Regions from separate parts of the Afifella sp. H1R genome, predicted to be linked through region 1. Evidence: predicted binding sites of a transcription regulator. Region 1 holds the regulator's gene; each other region holds the start of a gene.
The links. Region 1 encodes LexA, which represses DNA repair genes until DNA is damaged. Its sites were predicted from a motif close to TGTTCNNNNTGTGTTCNG; they were not measured.
Positions count from the first base shown of each region.

Region 2: L0F51_RS07305 (putative DNA modification/repair radical SAM protein) is a predicted target of LexA. The motif match lies at 1,944-1,961, and genes of this name have one in related genera.
Region 3: L0F51_RS15130 (YifB family Mg chelatase-like AAA ATPase) is a predicted target of LexA. The motif match lies at 4,357-4,374, and genes of this name have one in related genera.

Region 1 covers NZ_JAKEDY010000001.1:648,040-655,285, forward strand. The annotation lists gene gltX (glutamate--tRNA ligase) at 1-1,043, opposite strand, end outside; gene L0F51_RS02950 (ComEC/Rec2 family competence protein) at 1,141-3,345, shown strand; gene lexA (transcriptional repressor LexA) at 3,374-4,087, opposite strand; gene glp (gephyrin-like molybdotransferase Glp) at 4,189-5,394, opposite strand; gene moaC (cyclic pyranopterin monophosphate synthase MoaC) at 5,391-5,873, opposite strand; gene trpC (indole-3-glycerol phosphate synthase TrpC) at 5,870-6,682, opposite strand; gene trpD (anthranilate phosphoribosyltransferase) at 6,679-7,246, opposite strand, start outside.
Region 2 covers NZ_JAKEDY010000001.1:1,527,238-1,534,483, forward strand. The annotation lists gene L0F51_RS07300 (UdgX family uracil-DNA binding protein) at 1-717, opposite strand, end outside; gene L0F51_RS07305 (putative DNA modification/repair radical SAM protein) at 717-1,928, opposite strand; gene L0F51_RS07310 (HD domain-containing protein) at 2,034-2,612, opposite strand; gene L0F51_RS07315 (flavin reductase family protein) at 2,620-3,177, opposite strand; gene L0F51_RS07320 (NADP-dependent oxidoreductase) at 3,312-4,325, shown strand; gene L0F51_RS07325 (D-tagatose-bisphosphate aldolase, class II, non-catalytic subunit) at 4,424-5,713, opposite strand; gene L0F51_RS07330 (sugar kinase) at 5,710-6,660, opposite strand; gene L0F51_RS07335 (ABC transporter permease) at 6,675-7,246, opposite strand, start outside.
Region 3 covers NZ_JAKEDY010000002.1:768,056-775,301, reverse strand. The annotation lists gene L0F51_RS15155 (penicillin-binding protein activator) at 1-926, opposite strand, end outside; gene rsmI (16S rRNA (cytidine(1402)-2'-O)-methyltransferase) at 1,077-1,940, shown strand; gene L0F51_RS15145 (YraN family protein) at 1,958-2,323, shown strand; gene gshB (glutathione synthase) at 2,414-3,361, shown strand; gene L0F51_RS15135 (YrbL family protein) at 3,396-4,091, opposite strand; gene L0F51_RS15130 (YifB family Mg chelatase-like AAA ATPase) at 4,426-5,958, shown strand; gene L0F51_RS15125 (ABC transporter ATP-binding protein) at 6,120-7,235, opposite strand.

The sequences.
Region 1 (7,246 bases):
CGCTGCGCCGCACTCATCTCTGCAGGAAATGCCGGCGGCGTCTCGATCTCGGGGAGGATTTTGAGCATATCGGCGACGAGCCGCTCGTCGTCCGCCTGGCGGATATAATGCCCGTTCAGATTTTGCAGTTTGACGAAGTCGAAGCGCGCCGCGCCCTTGCCGATCGCGTCGAGATCGAACCATTCCGTCGCCTGCTCGGAGGAGAAGATCTCCTCGTCGCCATGGCCCCAGCCGAGGCGTGCGAGATAGTTGCGGAGCGCCTCAGGCAGGTAGCCCATCGCCCGATACGCTTCGACGCCGAGCGCCCCATGACGTTTGGAGAGCTTGGCGCCGTCCGGACCGTGAATGAGCGGGATATGCGCCCATTGCGGCACCTGCCATCCGAGCGCTTCGTAGATGATGCCCTGTCTGGCGGCATTGGTGAGATGATCGTCGCCGCGAATGACGTGCGTGACGCCCATATCGTGATCGTCGACGACGACGGCCAGCATGTAGGTGGGCGTTCCGTCCGAGCGCAGGATGATGAAATCGTCGAGGTCGCGGTTCGGGAACGTGACGCGGCCCTGAACGTGATCCTCGATGACCGTCTCTCCGTCCTGCGGAGCCTTGATGCGGATGACCGGCTTGATGCCTTCCGGCGCTTCGGACGGATCGCGGTCGCGCCAGCGCGCGTCATAACGGGGCGGGCGACCCTCGGCGCGTGCCGTCTCGCGCATCTCCGCCAGCTCTTCCTGGGAGGCATAGCAGCGATAGGCATGGCCGCTCTCAACGAGCTGCCAGGCCACCTCTGCATGGCGGTCCATGCGGGCGAATTGTGAGATCGGTTCACCGTCCCAATCGAGGCCGAGCCAGGAGAGCCCGTCCAGGATGGCCGCAATGGCAGCATCGGTCGAGCGCTGGCGATCGGTGTCCTCGATCCTGAGCAGCATTTTACCGCCGCGGCCCCGCGCATAGAGCCAATTGAAGAGCGCCGTGCGTGCGCCGCCAATGTGTAAAAAGCCGGTTGGCGAGGGAGCAAAGCGGGTAATCGGATGAGATGACATGGTGGTTTTGGCTGGCAAAAGGGCGGGGCGATTGGTGGATGCCCGGCCCGCGTGTAAGATGGGCTCGGTCTAGCCACAGCGCCGGGTGCTTGCAAGCATGGAACCGAGCGGCGGACAGTCAAGCGCGGCGGATGGGGAGCGGCCTTCGCACGACGATCGCCGTATCGAAGGCTTCTTGCCGCCTGGCCGGCTCAGGCGCTTCGGCTACGGCGTGGCGTCTCGCACCGCGCATCTCAGAGCACAGGCTACCCGCGATTTCGAGGAGCGGCGCGGCTTTCTCTTCCTGGCTGTCGGCTTTTCTTGTGGCGCCGCCGCCTATTTCATTTTGCCGCGCGAGCCGTTGCTTTCCGCGCTTCTGCCCGCAGCCTTGGCTGCGGCGGGTGCCGCGTGCCTCGCGTGGTGGCGCGGTGGCGGCGCCTATCCGTTGGTGCTCCTCGCCTGTTTTCTGGCCGGGATGTCGGCAGGCAAGCTTCGCGTTGAAAGCCTTCGCGCGCCGGTGCTCGAACATCCGCTGAGCAGTGAAGTGACCGGCCGGGTGGTGGCTGTCGAAACCCGCGCTGAACGAACGCCGCGGGTGGTCCTCGACCAGGTGCGCATTGAGCGTCTTTCTGCCGAAGAGACGCCGCACAGGGTCCGGCTTACCTTGCGCACCGATCTGCCGCCGATTGGCGCAACCGTGAAAGGGGCGGCGCGGCTCGCACCGCTGCCGGGCCCGGCGATCCCTGGGGGCTACGATCCTGCTCGGGCGGCGTTTTTCGATGGGATCGGCGCATCCGGTTTTGTCTTCGGCACTCTGACGGTCGTCGAACCACCGAGCGGCGTCCATGTGTTCCTGGCGATTGCGGCCATCCGCCGAGCGATCGCAGAGCGGATCACCGACGCGGTGGCAGGTCCGCCCGCCGCAATCGCGGCAGCGCTTCTCGTCGGCGATCGCGGCAAGATCGCGGATGCGGACGTCGACGCTCTGCGGATCGCGGGGCTTGCGCATATTCTTGCGATTTCGGGCCTGCATATGATGCTGATCGCCGGCACGGCCTTCTGGCTCGTGCGGGCGGTGCTGGCGTTGTCGGAACATATGGCGCTCGTTCTCCCGATCCGAAAGATCGCAGCGGCCGTCGCGCTCGCCGTCGGCGCCTTCTATTTGTCGATCTCCGGCGGCAACGTGGCGACGATCCGCGCCTTCGTGATGCTTGCGGTCATGCTGACGGCCGTCTTTCTGGATCGTCCTGCTCTCTCGCTGCGCAACCTCGCGATTGCAGCTTTCGTGGTCGTCGCGCTCCAGCCTGAGAGTGTGCTCGAACCGGGCTTCCAGATGTCCTTTCTGGCCGTCGCCGCCTTGGTGGCGGCCTGGGAAGCCTGGCGCGACCGTCCGCGCCAGGATCTTGCTGAACCCGCCCGCGGGCTCTCGCGACTTCTCCGCAGGCCTGTCGTGGCGATCGGTGCGGTCGGCTTGACCACGCTCGTCGCCGGTCTCGCCACATCGCCGTTCGCGGCTTTCCATTTCGGACGGCTCGCGTCCTACTCGCTCCTCGGCAATCTCATTGCGATGCCGCTCGTCTCGCTCATCGTGATGCCGGCGGGGCTCATCAGCCTGATTGCGATGCCGTTCGGTCTGGAAACCGTGCCGTTGACCGTCATGGCCTGGGGCATCGATCTCGTCCTCGCTTCGGCGCATTTCGTGGCGTCATTGTCGGGCGCCACCGTTATCGTCCCGCCGTTTCCCGCGATCGCGCTCATTCTGATGTGCGGCGGGCTTCTGTGGCTCAGCCTCTGGCGATCGCAGCTGCGCCTCTACGGCGTCGCGCCACTCTTGCTGGGGGCGCTGCTTGCATGGCTTCTTGGCGCCAGGCCCGACCTTCTGGTGGATGAGGCGGGGAGGGCGGTTGCTGCCCGTGACGTCGCCGGACACCTCCAAATCGTTGGCGCGCGGCAAGGCTCTTTCCTTGACGATGTCTGGCGCGAGGGCGAGCCGGAGGCGGAAGCCGCGGGAACGTCAGGCTTTCGTTGCGACGCCGAAGCCTGCGTTCTGGAGATGCCCGAAGGACTGACCCTCTCGCGCGTCACCGATCCGGTGGCTTTTTCGGAAGATTGCCGCCGCGCCGAGATTATCGTCACGCAACTGCGCGCGCCGAGAGATTGCGCGGCGCGCATCGTCATCGACCGCTCCGCGCTCGCCACCCATGGAGCGCACGCGCTTTTTATGGAGAGCAAACACCCGGACGGTGTAGCTCCGCACCTTGAACTTCGCACATCACGCCCATCCATCCGGCGACCGTGGCAGGGGTCGCCGGCACTCAGATGACGTCGAGGCCAGAAAGGCTGAGAAGCGCTCAGTAGCGGCGCAAAAGCCCCACGAGGCGACCCTGGATGCGGACCCTGTCCGGACCGAAGATGCGGGTCTCGTAGGCGGGATTGGCAGCCTCGAGCGCAATCGATGCACCTTTGCGGCGCAGACGCTTCAAGGTCGCCTCTTCGTCGTCGATCAGCGCCACCACCACATCTCCGCTGTCGGCACTGTCCTGACGACGGATGACCACGGTGTCCCCGTCGAGAATGCCGGCCTCGATCATGGAATCGCCGCGCACCTCGAGCGCGAAATGCTCGCCCTTCGAAAGGAGGTCCGGCGGCACGATGATGGAATGGCTCTGGTTCTGAATGGCGGAGATCGGAACGCCGGCTGCAATCCGCCCCATGACCGGGACGCTCGCGCCTCGCTCACTCTCTTCGAACGCTTCTTCCTCAACGGGTTGTGGCGCCTTGCCGAGCCGGCCTTCGATCACGCTCGGCGTGAAGCCACGCTGCTGCGGTCGCCCGAAACTCGGATTGACCGCGTCGGGAAGGCGCAGAACTTCCAGCGCGCGTGCCCGATTCGGCAGCCGCTTGATGAAGCCACGCTCCTCCAGGGCGGTGATGAGGCGATGAATTCCGGATTTCGACTTCAGATCGAGCGCGTCCTTCATCTCGTCGAACGAGGGCGGCACGCCCGATTCCTTCAGTCTTTCATTGATGAAGAGCAGAAGCTCGAGCTGCTTCTTTGTCAGCATTGCCGTCCCCTCGCGATGCGAGTCGCGTCTCGTGTACAAATCACGAACGCACACTACCTGTTCATGGCGTGTTCCACAAGCCTTGGGGGCCGCGCGCGGGTTTACGAGAGGGCTTGCGCGAGATCGATGACGGCAACCACATCGCCCGTCCGGGCCGCCGGAGCAAAGGGAGGGCGAATGATGAGGGCGTCCGAACGGGCAAGCGTCGCAAGAAGAGACGAATCCTGCTCGTCAGCGACCGTGACGGCTGTCCGCCCCTGCCATTCGACGAAGCGCGCCCGCAGATATTGCTGGCGGTTGCCGACCTCGGGCAACGCTGCTGCAAGCGGCAACAGGCGCGTTGGCTCGTTGCCTTCGGCGCCCTGCATCGCCCCGATAAGAGGCTTCAGAAAGACGAGTGCGCAAATGAGGGCGGAGACGGGGTTTCCGGGCAGGCCGAGCACCCGGGTGCGCCCGAGCGTACCGAACATGACCGGTTTGCCCGGCCGCATGGCGACGCGCCAGAAATCGACCTTGAGACCTTGTTCGGCGAGCGCCGGTTGGACGAGATCGTGGTCGCCGACCGAGGCGCCGCCGATCACCACCAGGATATCGGCATCCGCCGCGCCTGCTGCAGCATTGGCAATCGCTTGTTTGTCGTCGACGGCGACGCCGAGATCCCGCGCGAGACCGCCGCAGGCGGAAACCATTGAGGCAATCGCCACGCCGTTCGAGGAGACGATCTGATCCGGTCCGGGTTCCTCTCCGGGTTCGACGAGTTCGTCTCCTGTCGAAAGGATGGCCACGATTGGCCTCTGGCGTACCGGAACGATTGCATGGTTCATCGCTGCGGCAAGCGCCGTTTCGCGCGTTCCGATCCGGCGTCCGGCATGAAGAAGCGTCTCGCCCTCCCGGAAGTCGAAGGCCGCGGCGCGTATGTGTCGGCCTGACGCCACCGGCTCCAGAACCTCGATGCGGTCGCCGTCGGCGCGGGCGTTTTCCTGAATGAGGATGGCATCGGCCCCGTCGGGGACAGGCGCTCCCGTGAAAATGCGAACCGTCTCGCCCGTCCCGAGCGTCCCGGCAAAATGGGAGCCCGCGCGTGCTTCGCCGATCTGGCGCAGCCATGCGCCTGAGGGCGTATCGTCAGCGCGTACGGCATAGCCATCCATCGCAGACGCACGGAACGGCGGTTGGTTACGTCTCGCTGCAAGATCGCGCGCAAGCACCCGGCCGCGTGCTTCCGTCAGGGGGACACTCTCTTCCCCGAGGCGCGTGACGCCTTTGAGCATACGGGCAACGGCATCCTCGACGGAAATCAGGCTCATGTGTCGAAACGCCAATCGCCGGAAGCGCCGCCGCTCTTCTCCTCCAGGCGAATATCGCCAATCGTCATGGCCCGGTCGACGGCCTTCGCCATGTCGTAGATGGTGAGACAGGCGACGGAAACCGCTGTGAGCGCTTCCATTTCGACCCCCGTCTTGGCATCCACACGTGCCATCGCCCGAACGCGGAGCCCGGGAAGCTTCTCGTCGGGCAGAATATCGACGGCGATCTTCGACAAAGCCAGAGGATGACAGAGCGGGATGAGATCGGAAGTGCGCTTGGCCGCCATCACGCCGGCAATACGCGCGGTCGCGATGACGTCGCCCTTCTTCATGTCCCCATCGCGAATGAGGCGCAGTGTCTCCGGCGCCATGCGAACGCTTCCGCTCGCGACGGCGATGCGCGTCGTCAGCGCCTTGTCTCCGACATCGACCATTTCCGCGCGCCCATCGTCGGAAAGATGGGTGAGGTGATCTTTCATCCGGTGGCCTGCGGAGCCGGTGAGGCGAGGAGCCGACGGGTTGCCTCGGTCACGTCCTCGGAGCGCATCAGGCTTTCGCCGACGAGGAAGGCGTGGATGCGGCAGGCTTTCAGGCGAGCGATATCCGCAGGCGAAAAAATACCGCTTTCTCCGACAATTAGCCGATCTTCCGGAATCAGTTTCGCAAGCCGTTCGGAGGTCGCCAGATCGGTGTGAAAACTGCGCAGATCCCGGTTGTTGATCCCGATCATCGGCGAAGCGAGGGTGAGCGCGCGCTCGAGCTCCGGCTCGTTATGGACTTCGACAAGCACATCCATGCCATATTCGAAGGCGCTGTCTTCGAGGGCTTTTGCTTCATCGTCGGAGACCGCAGCCATGATGATCAAGATGCAGTCGGCCCCCCAGGCGCGTGCCTCAGCCACCTGATAGGGCGTGAACATGAAGTCCTTGCGCAATGCCGGCAGGGAGACGGCCGCGCGTGCTGAGGTCAGGAATTCTGGCGCCCCCTGGAAGGACGGGGCATCGGTCAGAACGGAAAGACAGGCGGCGCCGCCGTCCTGATAGGCTTGTGCAAGCTCAGGCGGATTGAAATCCGGCCTGATCAATCCCTTTGACGGACTTGCTTTTTTGATCTCGGCAATGAGGCCGGGCCGGTCCGCCTCTGCCTTGCGACGCAGAGCTGCCAGAAAACCGCGCGGCGCTTCCTGATCGGCGAGGCGGGCTTTGAGCTCCTGAAGCGGGATGGCAGCCTCGGCGGCTTCGATCTCCTGCCGCTTGTAGGCTTCGATTTTCTTGAGGATGTCGTTCACGAGGCTGGCGCCGCTTCGTTGGAGACACGCAGGAGCGCTTCGAGCGCGGCTTTTGCCTTGCCGGAATCGATCGATTCCTCGGCCATGTCGGCGGCTTCCTCGACGAGCTCGGACTTGCCAGCGACGATCAAAGCGGCTGCGGCATTGGCAACGACCACATCGCGGTAAGGACCGAGCTCACCGTCGAGAAGATCGCGGAGGGCGGCCGCGTTTTCCTCCGCCGTGCCGCCTTTCAGATCCTCCGGCAGCGCTTCTTTGACATCGAAATCCTGCGGATGGACCTCGAAGGTGCGGACATGCCCTTCCTTGAGCTCCGCGACATAGGTGCGTCCGGTGGTCGACACCTCGTCGATGCCGCCGGCATCGCCGTAGGTGCCGTGCACCACCCATGCCGTTTCCGCACCGAGGTTTTTTAGCGCGTTGGCAATGGGTTCGACCCATTCCTTGGAGTAAACCCCGAGCATATAGCGCTTCACCTTGGCCGGATTTGCGAGTGGGCCGAGGATGTTGAAGATCGTCCGAGTGCCGATTTCGACACGAGAGGGGCCGACATGGCGCATGGCG
Region 2 (7,246 bases), 880 kb from region 1:
CGGCATATGCTGCGCCATCAATTTGGGATTGGCCCGCGCCGGGTTGAACGTCGCCGCATAATACGTGCGCCACCCCTCTTCGAATCCGTCGCCGGCGGCGGCCGGGTCGCGGCGCGCCGGCGGCCCTTCGACGAGCTTTTTGCCGTCCCAGTGGAGCGAACCGTCGGGCGTCAGGATCGACCAGGCCATATTGGCGAAGCGCTCGGCGAAAAAAGGCGCGGCCGCAGCCAAGGTGAAATGCGCCGGCTCGAAATAGGCGACGAAGCGTTCGTTTTCCTCGCTGCCCGAGCTCGCAGTCTCGCCCGCCGTGACACCCCCTTCCGTCACCACACGGCGAAAGCGCAGAAAGCCATGCATATGGTGGATGTCGCGCCGCACCTCCTGCTGCATGCGCGCAAGACGGTAGACGAGCGGATCGCTCGCCACCTCGAGAAGCCCGCGCTCGCCGCGCAAAATTCTCCACACGAGCCGATAGAGAAGCCCATAGCGCTCGTGGTCGCGGTGACAGACGACATCGGCGATGAGCCGTGTCACGGCGCGCGGCAACACGACCGGCGGCGCCTCTCCGGCAAGCGGCGCGCCGAAGAGATCCTGGGCACCCTCCGCCGCGAAGACGACATCCTCCGGCGCGACCCGGTCGCGCACGAGGACGCGCAGTGCCCGGCGAAAACCGTCGAGATCTGCCCCCGCCTTCATATCGATGCGCACGCGGGTCATCAGAACAGGCTCATTTGCTGGGCCGGCTCGGCGAGCCTTTGCCGCAGATCGAGCCGGTCGATGAGGGAGACGGGCCGGTGGTCCGGCGTGACGAGAAACGGCAGCGCCCGCTTCAGGCCCGCCGTCAGCCGCGCGAGATCTGGAAGTCGCAGCTTCTGGTGCCGGCGCGAGGTGAGAATGCGCTCCACCGCGCGCTGCCCGAGCCCCGGCACCCGCAAAAGCATCTCCCGCTCCGCCCGATTGACGTCGACCGGAAAGCGCTCGCGATGCTTCAGCGCCCAGGCGAGCTTCGGATCGACATCGAGCGCCAGCATGCCGTCCTCGCCGCTTTCCGCGACCTCGTCGGCCGAAAACCCGTAAAACCGCATCAGCCAGTCCGCCTGATAAAGCCGGTTTTCCCGGCGAAGCGGCGGCGCCTTCGCCGGCAGAAGCAGGCTCGCCTCGGGGATCGGGCTGAAGGCGGAATAATAGACCCGCTTCAACGCGTAATCGTCATAGAGCCTGGCGCTCGCCCGAATGATCGCGACATCCTTCACATCGTCTGCCCCGACGATCACCTGCGTGCTCTGCCCGGCCGGCGAGAAACGCCGTCGCTCGTCGCGCGCCTCCAAGATGCGCTCATGCATCTGCCCCATCGCCTCGGTGATCGTCCGGTCGTTCTTTTCCGGCGCGAGCGCTTTCAGGCTCGCCCCGCTCGCAAGCTCCAGATTGATCGACAACCGGTCGGCGTACCGCCCCGCCTCCTCGATCAGCCACGGGCTCGCCTCGGGGATCGCCTTGAGATGGATATAGCCCTGAAAGCCGTGGACGCGCCGGAGCGTCTTCGCCACCCGCATCATCTCCTCCATCGTCCGGTCGGGCGAGCGCGCGATGCCGGAGGAGAGGAAGAGGCCTTCGATATAGTTGCGTTTGTAGAATTCGAGCGTGAGCCGCACCACCTCCTCGACCGAGAAACGCGCCCGCGGCACGTTCGAGGAGCGCCGGTTGATGCAATAGGCGCAGTCGAACAGGCAGTAATTCGTCAGAAGGATTTTCAGAAGCGAGACGCAGCGCCCGTCCGGCGTGAAGGCGTGGCAGATGCCGGACGGCGCCGTCGCGCCGAGCCCGTTCTTGCCAGCCTTGCGCTTCGGCGCGCCCGACGAGGCGCAGGACACGTCATATTTGGCCGCGTCCGCCAGAATGCCGAGCTTGGTTGCGAGCTTCTCATCCATGCCGGGATGATGCCATGTTCTACTTTTGTTCGCAACAGGCTTAATTGGCGCCCGGTCTGAATCAGCCGGTCTGAATCACAACCTCCGAAGTTCAGCCCATCCGCTTCAATCGACTCGGGAATTTTCGGCCCGCGCCTCCGTCTCCGCATCCAGCACCGCGCGGATCTCTTGAAGCAAAGGATGAGCGTCGGTCGCGCGCCTCCCATAATCGAGATTGAATCGATAATCGAAGTCGGGCGGGTTAAGCCCCTGATTGTGCTGCAGGATCGTCTCGAGCTTATCGAGCCCCTTGGCGAGCCGCGCCTCCGCCGTCGCCCCCACCTCGTACTCCTCCCAGAGATCGAGGATCGCCTGCCGCCGCGCTGGGTCGAGCGGTGCGGTCAGTTGCAGAAGATCGGCGCGCTCCTGCGCCGCCTTCTCTTCGCCTGGCATCTGCACAACCGCCGGCACGTCGCCCGACAGGGTTTCGCCGAGATCGTGCACGATCAGGATCTTGAGAAGACGCGAAAAGTCGATCGTCCCAAAATCCTTTTCGAAAACGATCGCCATCAGGGCGAGCCGCCAGGTGTGCGCGGCTGTGCTCTCCGGCCTCCCCTCCGCCGTGAAGCCGGAGCGGAACGTGTCCTTGAGCCGCTCCGCCGCGCGCAGAAAATCGAGCGCGCCGGAAAGGTCCTCCTGCCTCATCATCCCCTCACAGCATGCCCGGACGGAAGAGCGCGCTCTTGTCGATGATCTCGCCGGACACCATGAAGATGCCGCCGCCCTTGTAATGCAGCGTCTCGGGATGTTCCGGCTCCGGCGCCACATGCGCCTTCACCACCTCGAAAACGAAGAAATTGTAGCGCCCGACGAGCGCATCCTCGAACAGCCGGCATTCGAAATTGGCGTGGCATTCGCCGATCATCGGCGCGCCCACCATCTCGGCCGGCTCGGCCGTCAGACCGAACTCCTCGAACTTGTCGATCCGTTCCCCGGAGGTGTTGCCGATCTTGACGACGGTATCGGTGAGCGCCGTCGTCGGCAGATTGATGACGCATTCGCCGCTCGCACGGATGAGCTCGAAGGAATGGTTGCCGGCGGAGATCATGCAGCCGACGAGTGAGGGCGAGAATTCCATGATCGTGTGCCAGCCCATCGTCATGATGTCGTGCTCGCCTTGATGGGCGGACGAGACGAGCACGACCGGCCCGGGCTCGAGATAGCGCCGCACATCCGACACGTCGAAATCGATTTTCCTCACCGCCGTCATCCTCCGCCTCCCTGAAATGGTATGGCTCCGTCCCGCCGCCGAATGCCGTCTGAGACCCGGTGAGGCCTCGCCAAGGCACGCATGCGGCATAGATGGAGCAACAGATCCACTCACATCTCAATCAGGTTCATTCCATGACAGAAAGCACGCAGATCCTCCTCGCGTCACGCCCCGAGGGCCGGCCAACGCCAGAGAATTTCCGCACGGAGACCGCACCCGTGCCGGCGCCGAAGGAGGGTGAAGTCCTCCTCAAGGTCCGCTACCTCTCGCTCGATCCCTATATGCGCGGGCGGATGAGCGCGGCGAAATCCTACGCCGCCCCGGTCGAGGTCGGCGCCGTGATGGAAGGCGGCACCGTGGCGGAGGTCGTGGAAAGCCGCGACCCGAATTTCGCAGCCGGCGACATGGTCCTCTCCTATTCCGGCTGGCAGACCCATGCGGTCGCGAAGGCATCTCATCTGCGCAAGCTCGATCCCGAAAAAGTGCCCGTCACCACCGCCGTCGGCGTGCTCGGCATGCCGGGCTTCACCGCCTACGCAGGGCTTCTGACGCTCGGAAAGCCGAAGGAAGGCGAGACGGTCGTCGTTGCCGCGGCGACCGGACCTGTCGGCTCCGCCGTCGGCCAGATCGCCAAGATCAAGGGCGCGCGGGCCGTCGGCATCGCCGGCGGACCGGAAAAATGCCGGGCGCTCACGGAAGACTTCGGCTTCGACGCGGCGATCGACCATCGCTCCGAAAGCTTCGCGGAGGATCTGAAAGCCGCCTGCCCGGACGGCATCGACGTCTATTTCGAAAACGTCGGCGGCCCCGTCTTCGAGGCGGTGCGCCCGCTTCTCAACTTTTATGCGCGCATGCCCGTCTGCGGCCTCGTCTCGCAATACAACGCCACCGGCCCGTTCGAGGGCCCGGACAAGCTGCCGGGCTTGATGCGCGATATCCTGACGAAGAGCCTCACCATCCGCGGCTTCATTCAGACGGAATTCAAGGATCAGATGCCGGACTTCCTCAAAGAGATGGGCAGCTGGGTCGCGGACGGACGCATCCGCTACAAGGAAGATATCGTCGAAGGTCTGGACAAGGTGCCGGACGCCTTCATCGGCCTTCTGGAAGGCAAGAATTTCGGCAAGCTGATCGTCAAAGTCGCCTGAGCCGACGAAAACACGCCATCACGAAAAAAGCCCCCGCCGCGGCGGGGGCTCAATCATCACGGAAAGACGCTGCGGCCGAGACCGCAGCGCCTGAAAAATCACACGGCGGGCGTGCGCGCCGCCGCGGCATAGGTGGACACGACGCGGTCGATATTGGCGAGGATCAAGGCCTCGGGCGTCGCCGCAAGCCGTCCGTCCGCCACCGCCGGGTAGAGCGCGCCGAGATACTGGCTGATGAGCGGCAGCGGCAATTGCCGGCCCTTGAGGCGCGTCAGGAGCGTCGTCACCGCGGCAACGGCCTTCGGCTGCGGCCAGTAATAGCGGATGCGGTCGGAATAGCTGAAATGGCGGTTGATGCGCTTCTCCGCGTCGCTGCCGTGGTAATATTTCGCCCATTCGCGCGGATCGCCGACGAGCACCTCTTCCATCGCGTGCTTCAGCGTCTCTTCAGGCGAAAGCCCGTCGAGCTCGACCGCAATCTGGTCGAGCCCGTAAAGCGCCTCGCGATAGGCGAAGGTGAGCGCCGGCCCGACCTTCAGGATCGGAAAGCCGTCATCGACCAGGCCCGCCAGAAGCTCCACCGGCTGATAATCGGTCGAATGCGCCTCGAAGACGAATTGCGGCATCTTCGACAGGACCGCACTCAACGAGGCCGCCTTCGCCCGGTCGTAGAAAACGATGTTCTCGTTGCCGTATTCGACACCGGGCTGCACCACGACGCCGATGGCGCGCGCGAACGCGTCTTCGAGCCCACGCGCCGCAAAAGCCGCACGATGCACCTCGACGGTAGCAAGTGCCGCTTCCGGATCGGTGACGGCCAGCTCTTCGATCTCTTCCATCGCCCCGCCCGGGATCGGCACTTCCGTGCCGATGACATAGACGGGAAGATCGAAGCCCGATGCCTTCGCCGCCCTTTCCGAGACGGCAGCAAGCCGCGCCGCCCGCTCCGCCGTCACCTCGTCGGCGAGTGCCACGCTCTCCCCGGCACATCCCATCGAGGTGTCGAGATGGATCTTGGTGAAACCGGCCTTCACGAAGGCCTCCACCATGGCCTCGGCCTTGCCCATCGCCTCTTCGGCCGGAAGGCTCTTCCAGGGATTGGGACCGAGATGATCGCCCCCGAGGATCAGCCGGCTCGTGTCGAAGCCGACCTTTGCGGCGATCTCTTCGACGAAGCGGCGGAAATCCGCCGGCGTCATGCCGGTATAGCCACCCTCGTGATTGACCTGGTTGCAGGTCGCCTCGATCAGAACCGGCCCGCCGGCCTTCAGGCCATGGCGAAGCGTCGCCTCGATGACCATCGGATGCGCCGAGCAGATGGAGGAAATGCCGACATTCTCATGTGCCTGATGCCGCCTTGGCAGGCTCGCCAGATAGGCCGTGCTCATGCCCTTGTGCCTTTGTGTCGTTCGATGAAGTCTTCAAGCTCGGCGCCCGTCGACGTGCCCGACATCGGCCCTTTGACGCCGACGGCGCGCGCCCCGCTCGCATTCGCCATCAACAGCGCGTCTTCGGGCGAGACGCCGCGCAGCCAGAAGGTCACGAACGTGGCACCGAAACTGTCGCCGGCGCCCGTCGGATCGATCTCCTCGACGGCAAAAGCCGGCACGCGCGTCTCGCCGGAGGCATCGAAATAGCTCGCTCCCTCGGCGCCGCGCTTGATGACCACGGCCTTGGTGCCGCGCGTCAGGATTTCGGCGATCGCCGCTTCCTCCTCCTTCGCCTCGGTGAAGAGGAAGAGCTCGTCGCCGCTCGGCAGGAAGATGTCGGCATTCTCGAAGATATGGACGAGTGCCTCCCGCATGCCCGGAAAATCCAGCATCTCCTTGCGGATATTGGGATCGAAGGAGACGCTGCCGCCTTTCGCCTTCACCCGCTCGACCGCGGTGCGGATCAAGGAAATGATCTCGTCGGAGAAGAGCGACGAGCCCATCACATGCAGATGGTCCACCTCGCCCAGCATCTTTTCGGCGCCGTGATCGAGGCTCACCTGCCCGCAGGCCGAGTGCCGGATATTGAAGATGAAATTGCGGTTGCCGTCCTCACGGTAGCGCACGAAGGCGGAGCCGGTGACGGCATCGGGAATGACGGCGATGGCGGAGACATCGACCCCGTCCGCCTTCAGCCGCTCCACATTGACGGTGCCGAAATCGTCCGGACCGACGGCGCTGATGAGGCCGCAAGGCTGGCCGAGCTTTGCGACCTGATCGATGAAGATGGCGGGCGCGCCGGAGGGAAACGGGCCGACGAGCGTGATCGGCTCCAGAAAGCCGTTGCCGCGCTCCTCGGCCATGATCTCGACGAGCACCTCGCCGATGGTGACGATCTTTTTCATGAGATGAGCGGACTTCAGCCGCGGTTGGTTTTGGAGCGCACGTCGATCCACACCGCCAGCAGAATGACGAGGCCCTTGACGATGAGCTGGTAGAAATACGGCACCGACAGAAGGCTCATGCCGTTGTTGATGATGCCGATGATGAGCGCGCCGAGAAGCGTGCCGACCATGGTGCCGACGCCGCCGGCAAGGCTGGTCCCGCCGAGCACCGCAGCGGCGATCGCATCGAGCTCGTAGCCGAGGCCGGCATTGGTCTGCGCCGAGCCGAGACGCGACGACAGAAGAATGCCGCCGATGGCCGCCATCACGCCGGAGATGGTGAAGATGATCACCTTGATGCGCTTCACCCGGATGCCGGAATAGACGGCCGCTTCCTTGTTGCCGCCGGCGAGATAGGCGCGCCGGCCGAACACGGTTTTGGCGAGAAGCACGAAATTGAAGGCGAAGAGCGCGAGCACGATCCAGATGATGATCGGCAGGCCGAGCCAGTTCTCAGCCCCGATCGCAAGCCACGCATCGTTGTTGATCGGCGCCGGCAGGCCACCCGTCGGCAGCGACACGAGCCCGCGAAAAATGCCCATCGTCG
Region 3 (7,246 bases), on a different contig from region 1:
GGCGGCTCCGAGCCATAGGCCGCCCGGTAGCGTGCGGCGAACCCGTCGAAGGTGCGCCGCGTCGGCGCCGGAAACCAGCCCCCGGCGAGCGCGCCATTGTTGAGGACGGCCGGATCGTTCCACTGGCCGCTGCCAAGAAGCTTGATATTGCTGCCGGCGGAGCCGAGCGCCTGCGAGATGAGGGCTGGCGCCTGACCGGCGTCGGGAATGAAAAGCGCATCGATGCGCGAGGAAATGGCCGCGATATCGGCCGTCTTCGCCCGGATATCGGTGTCGTTGAGGTCGTAATGCTCGATCGCGACGACCCGTCCGCCCGCATTGGCGACCGCCTGGCGGAAGGCCGCGTCGACGACGGTGCCATAGGCGTTGTTGGGCAGGAGCGCGGCGAAGGATTCCCGCCCTTCGCTCGCCGCATAGGAGACGATGCGTTCAGCATCGGAGCCCGGCAGGAAGCTCAGGAGATAAACGCCCGGGCCGGCAACTGCGGTGTCGGACGAGAAGGCCACCATCGGCGCATTGGCGCGGCGCGCCACGGGTGCTGCGGCGCTGACCGATGAGGCGAAAAGCGGTCCGAGAACGATCTTGGTTCCTTCCGAGACGGCCTTTTCGGCGGCCGCCTGCGCGCCTGCCGGCGTGCCGCCGGTGTCATAGACGATGAGGGAGATCGGCACGTTGGGAAAGTCGCTCATCGCCATCTCGGCGGAATTGCGGAAGGCCCGCGCGGCGGTGCCGGCATTGCCCGTCGCCGTCAGCGGCAAAAGCATGGCGACCCGCGTGGTGCCGCTGCCGATGACCTCTCCGGTCGGCGCGGCAGGCCCCTGATTGACCGGCAGGTTGCCGCCGCCGTTCCCCGACATCGAGGTGCATCCCGCCAGAAACAGGAAAACGAGAGCTGTCGCGAACCAGCCGAAAAGGCCATTCGGCATCGAAAAATTTCGCCTGAACACGTCGTCTCTCCCGCCCGGAATGGTTGCCAGGCCCCCTTTTGGATCCTAGGCATTCGTCATAAGCGGCGCGTGGCGCCGTCTCAAGGGCAGCCGCAGAGAATGGCCGGAGACAGAGATAGAATTTTCGTCATGCGGGGCCACGAACTGACGGCGCCGCATCTCGAGCCGGGCCTCTATGTCACGGCAACGCCGATCGGTCATCTCGGCGACATCACCATTCGCGCGCTGGAGGTTCTGGCCGCGGCCGATGTGATCGCGGCGGAAGACACCCGGGTCACCCGCAAACTTCTGTCGCGCTACGGCATCACCAGCCGCCTCACCGCCTATCACGAACATTCCCATCCCGATGTCGACGACCGCCTCGTGAAGCTGATGGCGGAGGGCGAGGCCGTGGCGCTCGTCACGGATGCCGGCACGCCGGTCGTCTCCGATCCCGGCACGCGGCTCGTCGCGCGTGCGGTCGCCGAAGGTGTTGCCGTCCATCCGATCCCCGGCGCCTCGAGCCTCACCGCGGCCTTGAGCGTTGCCGGGATTTCGGCCGAGGCGACGCTCTTTCTGGGTTTTCTGCCGGCGAAGGAGAAAGCCCGGCGCGACGCGCTTCGGCGGCTCGCCGATCTTCCCTTCGCCCTCGTTCTTCTGGAAGCGCCGCATCGGCTCCAGGCCTTCGCCCGCGACGCAAACGAGATCCTCGGAGATCGGCCCGTCTGTCTGTGCCGGGAGATGACGAAGCTGCACGAGACGTTCCTGCGTGGTTCGCTCGCCGATCTTGCCGACGCGGCGGGCGAACAGGACAAAGGCGAGATTGTCGTCGTGATCGGGCCCCCAGCCCCCAGGGAGGCGGGTGAAGGCTTCGATGAGGCCGATCTGGACCGCATGCTCGCCGAGCGTCTCGGCACGATGGGGGTCAAGGATGCCGCCCGCGAGGTTGCGGAGGAAACCGGCCTGCCGCGGCGCGCGCTCTATCAGCGTGCGCTGTCGCTCGGCAAGGAGTGAGAGACGGGGGGCACTGAATGAGCGAGAAGCGGCGCCGGGCCTACCGACAGGGCCATATGGCCGAGATGGCGGCGGCGCTCTTCCTCATGATGAAGGGGTATAGGATCCTCGCACGCCGCTACCGGACGCCACTTGGCGAGATCGATCTCATTGCCCGTCGCGGCCGCACCGTCGCCTTCGTCGAGGTGAAGCTTCGCGGTGAAAGAGCAGCGGCAGACTGGGCGCTTACCCCACGCAGCGAAAGGCGCATCGGCGCCGCCGCAAGCGTTTGGACCTCGCGGCATCCCGCCGCCATGCAATTCACGCAGCGCTTCGATCTCGTTCTCGTTTCGCCTTTTCGTTTGCCTCGGCATCTTGCGGACGCCTTTCGCCCTCCCAATTGAATGCCTCCGGCCACTCGATTGCATCGGGCCACTTGATTGCATCGGGAATGAAGCGCGGCTAACGCAGAAGCCAGAAGAACGGAGAGACCAATGGCCCTTTCAGTCGCAGTGCAGATGGATCCGATCGCTCAGATCGATATTCGCGGCGATACTACCTTCGCGCTGATGCTGGAGGCGCAAAAGCGCGGCCACAGCCTCTTCTATTACGAGCCGCGGCACCTTTCGATGGAAGCCGGCCGCGTCTTTGCCCGCATGCGGGCGGTGAGCGTTGCCGACGAGGTCGGCCGCCATTACGAGCTCGACGAGGCGGATCAGCAGCTCGGGCTCGAAGATTTCGATGTCGTCCTGATGCGTCAGGATCCGCCCTTCGACATGGCTTATATCTCGGCGACGCATCTCTTGGAGCGCGTTCACCCGAAGACCCTCGTCGTCAACGATCCGGCCCATGTGCGCAACGCGCCGGAAAAACTCTTCGTCACCGAATTTTCCGATCTGATGCCCGAGACGTTGATCTCCCGCGACATCGCAGCGATCCGCGCCTTCCGCGAAAAGCACCGCGACATCATCTTGAAGCCGCTCTACGGCAATGGTGGTGCCGCCGTTTTCCGCATCAGCGAGGGGGACGAAAACCTGTCCTCGCTGATCGAACTTTTCGAAACGACCTTCCGCGAGCCCTTCGTCGTGCAGCGCTATCTGCCGGAGATCCGCAAGGGCGACAAACGCATCATCATCGTCGACGGCGAGCCCGCCGGTGCGATCAACCGGATCCCGGCGGTGGGTGATGCGCGCTCGAACATGCATGTCGGCGGCAAGGCTGTCGCCGCCGATCTCACCGACCGCGACCGCGAAATCTGCGCGCGCATTGGCCCGGAACTCAAGGCGCGCGGCTTCATTCTCGTCGGCATCGACGTGATCGGCGACGTGATGACGGAGATCAACGTCACCTCGCCGACAGGCATCCGCGAGTTGCAGCGTTTTTCGGATATCGATGCGGCTGCGATGGTGTGGGACGCGATCGAACAGCGCTGCGTGGGCTGACGGGCGGGGCAGAACCCCCGCCCTCAAGCCTGGCTCAGTCGAGAAGCGAGACGGCCGACGGCATCACCTCGCCGGCGACGAAGCCGTGAATGCGGGCGACGAAATCGTCGACCTTGCGCAACACCTTGCGTTCTTGCGACGCGTCGGTGCGCAGGAAGAACGGGCAATAATTGGTCGTGCCGAAATCGTCGATGAGGACGAGCCGGCGGATTTGGCCGTCGATGTCTTCCTGGACGAGAACATTGCACAACATGATTTTTCGCGTCGGCACGCGATAGGTGACGAGATGGTCGCAAAACGTCTCAACGGCCGCCTGACATTCCGGCGAATAGCCGTGGATCGTCAGATAGCTTTCGAGCGTGCGTGAGATCTCGCCGTCGCCGTCGCGAATGAGCTCCACCGAGAGCCCCATCCCGAGGCTTGTCCGTAGGAAGCCGAACTGCCGCGCAACATGCGCGAAGGCTGCCTCGCCGCGGACCTGGCCGAGGCGGCGCAGAATGTGCTCGTCCTGACGGTTGTCGTCGAAGCGCACGAGCGGTCGCAGACGCTTCCACGCGGCCTTTGACCGGCGCTGGTCGGCCAGCGTGTAATCCGGTCGCCGCACCTTGATCCCGCGATCTTTGCGTGAGGGATCGACAAAGCAGAGCCGTCGACCTCCGCGCGCAAACGGGATCGCCCGGCTGAGATTGACGATGCCCGCCTCGGACCGCCGGTCCGCTTGCGCGTGCATCGTTTCCGGTCCGGCGACGAACGCCCAAACCGGCGCAAAAAACGCCCTTAGGCGCGCCGAAGCGCGCCTCTTTTCAATCGAATCGCAGACCATGTGCCCCGGCCGCCTGTTCGCACCCGCAGCGTCGATCCGCCGCGAATGTTATGTATTTGTCATAAAGTCCGCGGGCGTGACGGTTTCAAGGACTGGGGGCCCGGAAACGCAAAAAAGTGACTGATGCGTTTCATATTGTTTCTCTTGCGCAACAGGTGCGCCTCTCGGATCGTGTTCCTTTTTCGTTCTTGTCATCCTCCAAAAGCTGAGTCATTCTGCAATCAGAACGGGGGTGGGGACGATGGTTTCTCGCGTTACGACAGTGGCTTTTCGCGGGGTCGAGGCGATCCCCGTCGATGTCCAGGTGCTGATCGCGCCGGGGCGCACGCTCTTCAACATTGTCGGCCTGCCCGACAAGGCGGTGGCGGAAAGTCGAGAACGTGTGCAGGCGGCGATTCATGCGTCGGGTCTCGCGCTTCCGGCCAAGCGCATCACCGTCAATCTCGCCCCGGCAGACCTTCCGAAAGAAGGCAGCCATTATGATCTGCCGATCGCGCTTGCCCTGATGGCGGCGATGGGCGCCATTCCGGGCGATGCCGTCAGCGATCATGTGGTGCTTGGGGAACTCGGCCTCGACGGTCGCATCGAAGCGGTGGCGGGTGTGCTGCCGGCCGCCATCAGTGCCAATGCGCTGAAGAAGGGGCTCATCTGCCCCGCCACCTGCGGCGGGGAGGCTGCGTGGGCCGGTGAAGAACTCGCCATTCTGGCGCCGAAGAGCCTGATTGCGCTCGCCAATCACATCGCCGGCAGTCAGGTCCTGTCCCAGCCCAAGCCCGCACTTCGCGCCGCGAGCGAGGCCCTTCCCGATCTCTCAGAGATCCGCGGTCAGGAGAGCGCCAAACGGGCGTTGGAGATTGCCGCAGCCGGTGGCCACAACATGCTGATGATCGGCCCTCCGGGGGCCGGCAAATCGATGCTGGCGAGCCGGCTGCCTTCGATCTTGCCGCCGCTTGCGCCGCGCGAACTCCTCGACGTGTCGATGATCTCCTCGATCGCGGGGACACTTGCCGGCGGGCGGCTGTCGAGCCAGCGACCCTATCGGGCGCCACACCATTCGGCCTCCATGGCGGCGATGGTCGGCGGCGGCATCAATGCGCGTCCGGGCGAGGTGTCGCTTGCCCATCACGGCGTGCTCTTCCTCGATGAATTGCCGGAATTCACGCCGGCCGTGCTGGATTCGCTGCGCCAGCCGCTCGAAACCGGCGAAGCCGTCATCGCGCGCGCCAATCACCGGGTCACCTACCCGGCTGAGTTTCAATTGATTGCGGCGATGAACCCGTGTCGCTGCGGTATGGCGGGCGAGCCCGGGCATACCTGCCGGCGCGGCGCCCGTTGTGCGGCCGATTATCAGGCCCGGCTCTCAGGGCCTTTGATCGACCGCATCGATCTTCGCATCGAGGTGCCGGCACTCTCCGCCATCGATCTGATCGGGCCGGCCGAGGCGGAGCCGAGTGCGGCCGTGCGCGAGCGTGTGGCGGCGGCGCGTGCGATGCAGGCGGAGCGCTACATGTCCCGCGGCCTGCCGGGCCTGCGCATCAATGCGCGCGCCGGCAGTCGCGTGGTGGAAGATGTCGCAGCTCCGGACGAGGCCGGTGCCCGTCTCATTCGCGATGCCGCGGAAGCGATGGGCTTATCGGCGCGCGGCTACCACCGCGTCCTCAAGGTCGCGCGCACGCTCGCCGACCTCGACCAGGAGGAAAAGGTGCGCCGCATCCATGTGGCGGAGGCCTTGAGCTACCGCCAGAGCGCGTCTCTGCTTGCCGCGGCCGCATGAGGCGCGCATCCGCGGAAAAGCCGCGGAAACCAAAGGCCGAGTGATGCCGAAAAGGGGCGCTCGAGCCTCTTCCCGCGATCATCCGCAGGGGGGATGAGCGGCGCCATGCGTCCTCGCCCGAGCGTGATCGCCCGTGTGGCACGTCCGCGAAAAACGGCCGGTCAGGCGGCTTTCTGCACTCGTTGGTGTCGAAGAGCCCGGCCGTTTGCGTCGAAGAGCTGCAAATCTTCGGCATTGGCAGCAAGACGCACGCTTTCGCCGCGCTCGACCGCCACTTCGCCGGCAAGTTTCGCCACCACGGGATCGTCTTGGCGGCCGATATCGACGTAGACGAGCGTGACCTCGCCCAGAAGCTCCACCAGCGTCACCTCGCCTTCGATCAATGTGGCCTCGCCGGCTTCCGCGAGGCGGAGGCTTTCCGGTCGGACACCGAGATGACCAGGGCCTTGTGGGATGGCGATCCCCTCGGAGCGTGGGAGAGTGAGGTCTCTGCCGCCTTCGGGTGCGACCCGCAGCCCGTCCTGCGTGGTGCTGAAGGTGGCAGCTAGAATGTTCATGGCGGGCGAGCCGATGAACTTCGCCACGAACAAATTGTCTGGCCGGTGGTAGAGCTCCAACGGCGTGCCGACCTGCTCGACCCGGCCTTTGTTCAACACGACGATGCGGTCGGCGAGCGTCATCGCCTCCACCTGGTCGTGGGTCACGTAGATCATGGTCGTGTCGGGCATCTTCTCGTGCAAACGGGCGATCTCGATGCGCGTCTGCACGCGCAGCGCCGCATCGAGGTTCGATAAGGGCTCGTCGAAGAGAAAGACCGCCGGGTCCCGGGTGATCGCGCGCCCGATCGCCACGCGCTGGCGCTGGCCCCCGGAAAGCTCCTTCGGCAGCCGGTCGAGATAGGGCTCGATCTGGAGAATGCGCGCCGCCTCGCGAACCCGCTTGTCCACCGCATCGCGCCCGGCCCCTTTGTCGAGGCGGAGCCCGAAGGCCATGTTGTCGTACACGCTCATATGCGGATAGAGCGCGTAGGATTGGAACACCATGGCGATGCCGCGCTCCTTCGGAGTGCGGTCGTTGACGATCTCTCCGCCGATTTCGAGCGTGCCGCGCGTGATGTCTTCAAGCCCGGCGATCACGCGCAAAAGCGTGGATTTGCCGCAACCGGATGGGCCGACGAAGACGACGAATTCCCCATCCTCGATATCGAGGTTGATGCCCTCGAGCACTTTGACCTTGCCGAAGGCCTTATCGACGCCGCTAAGCCTGACATTTGCCATCGAAGCTCCTC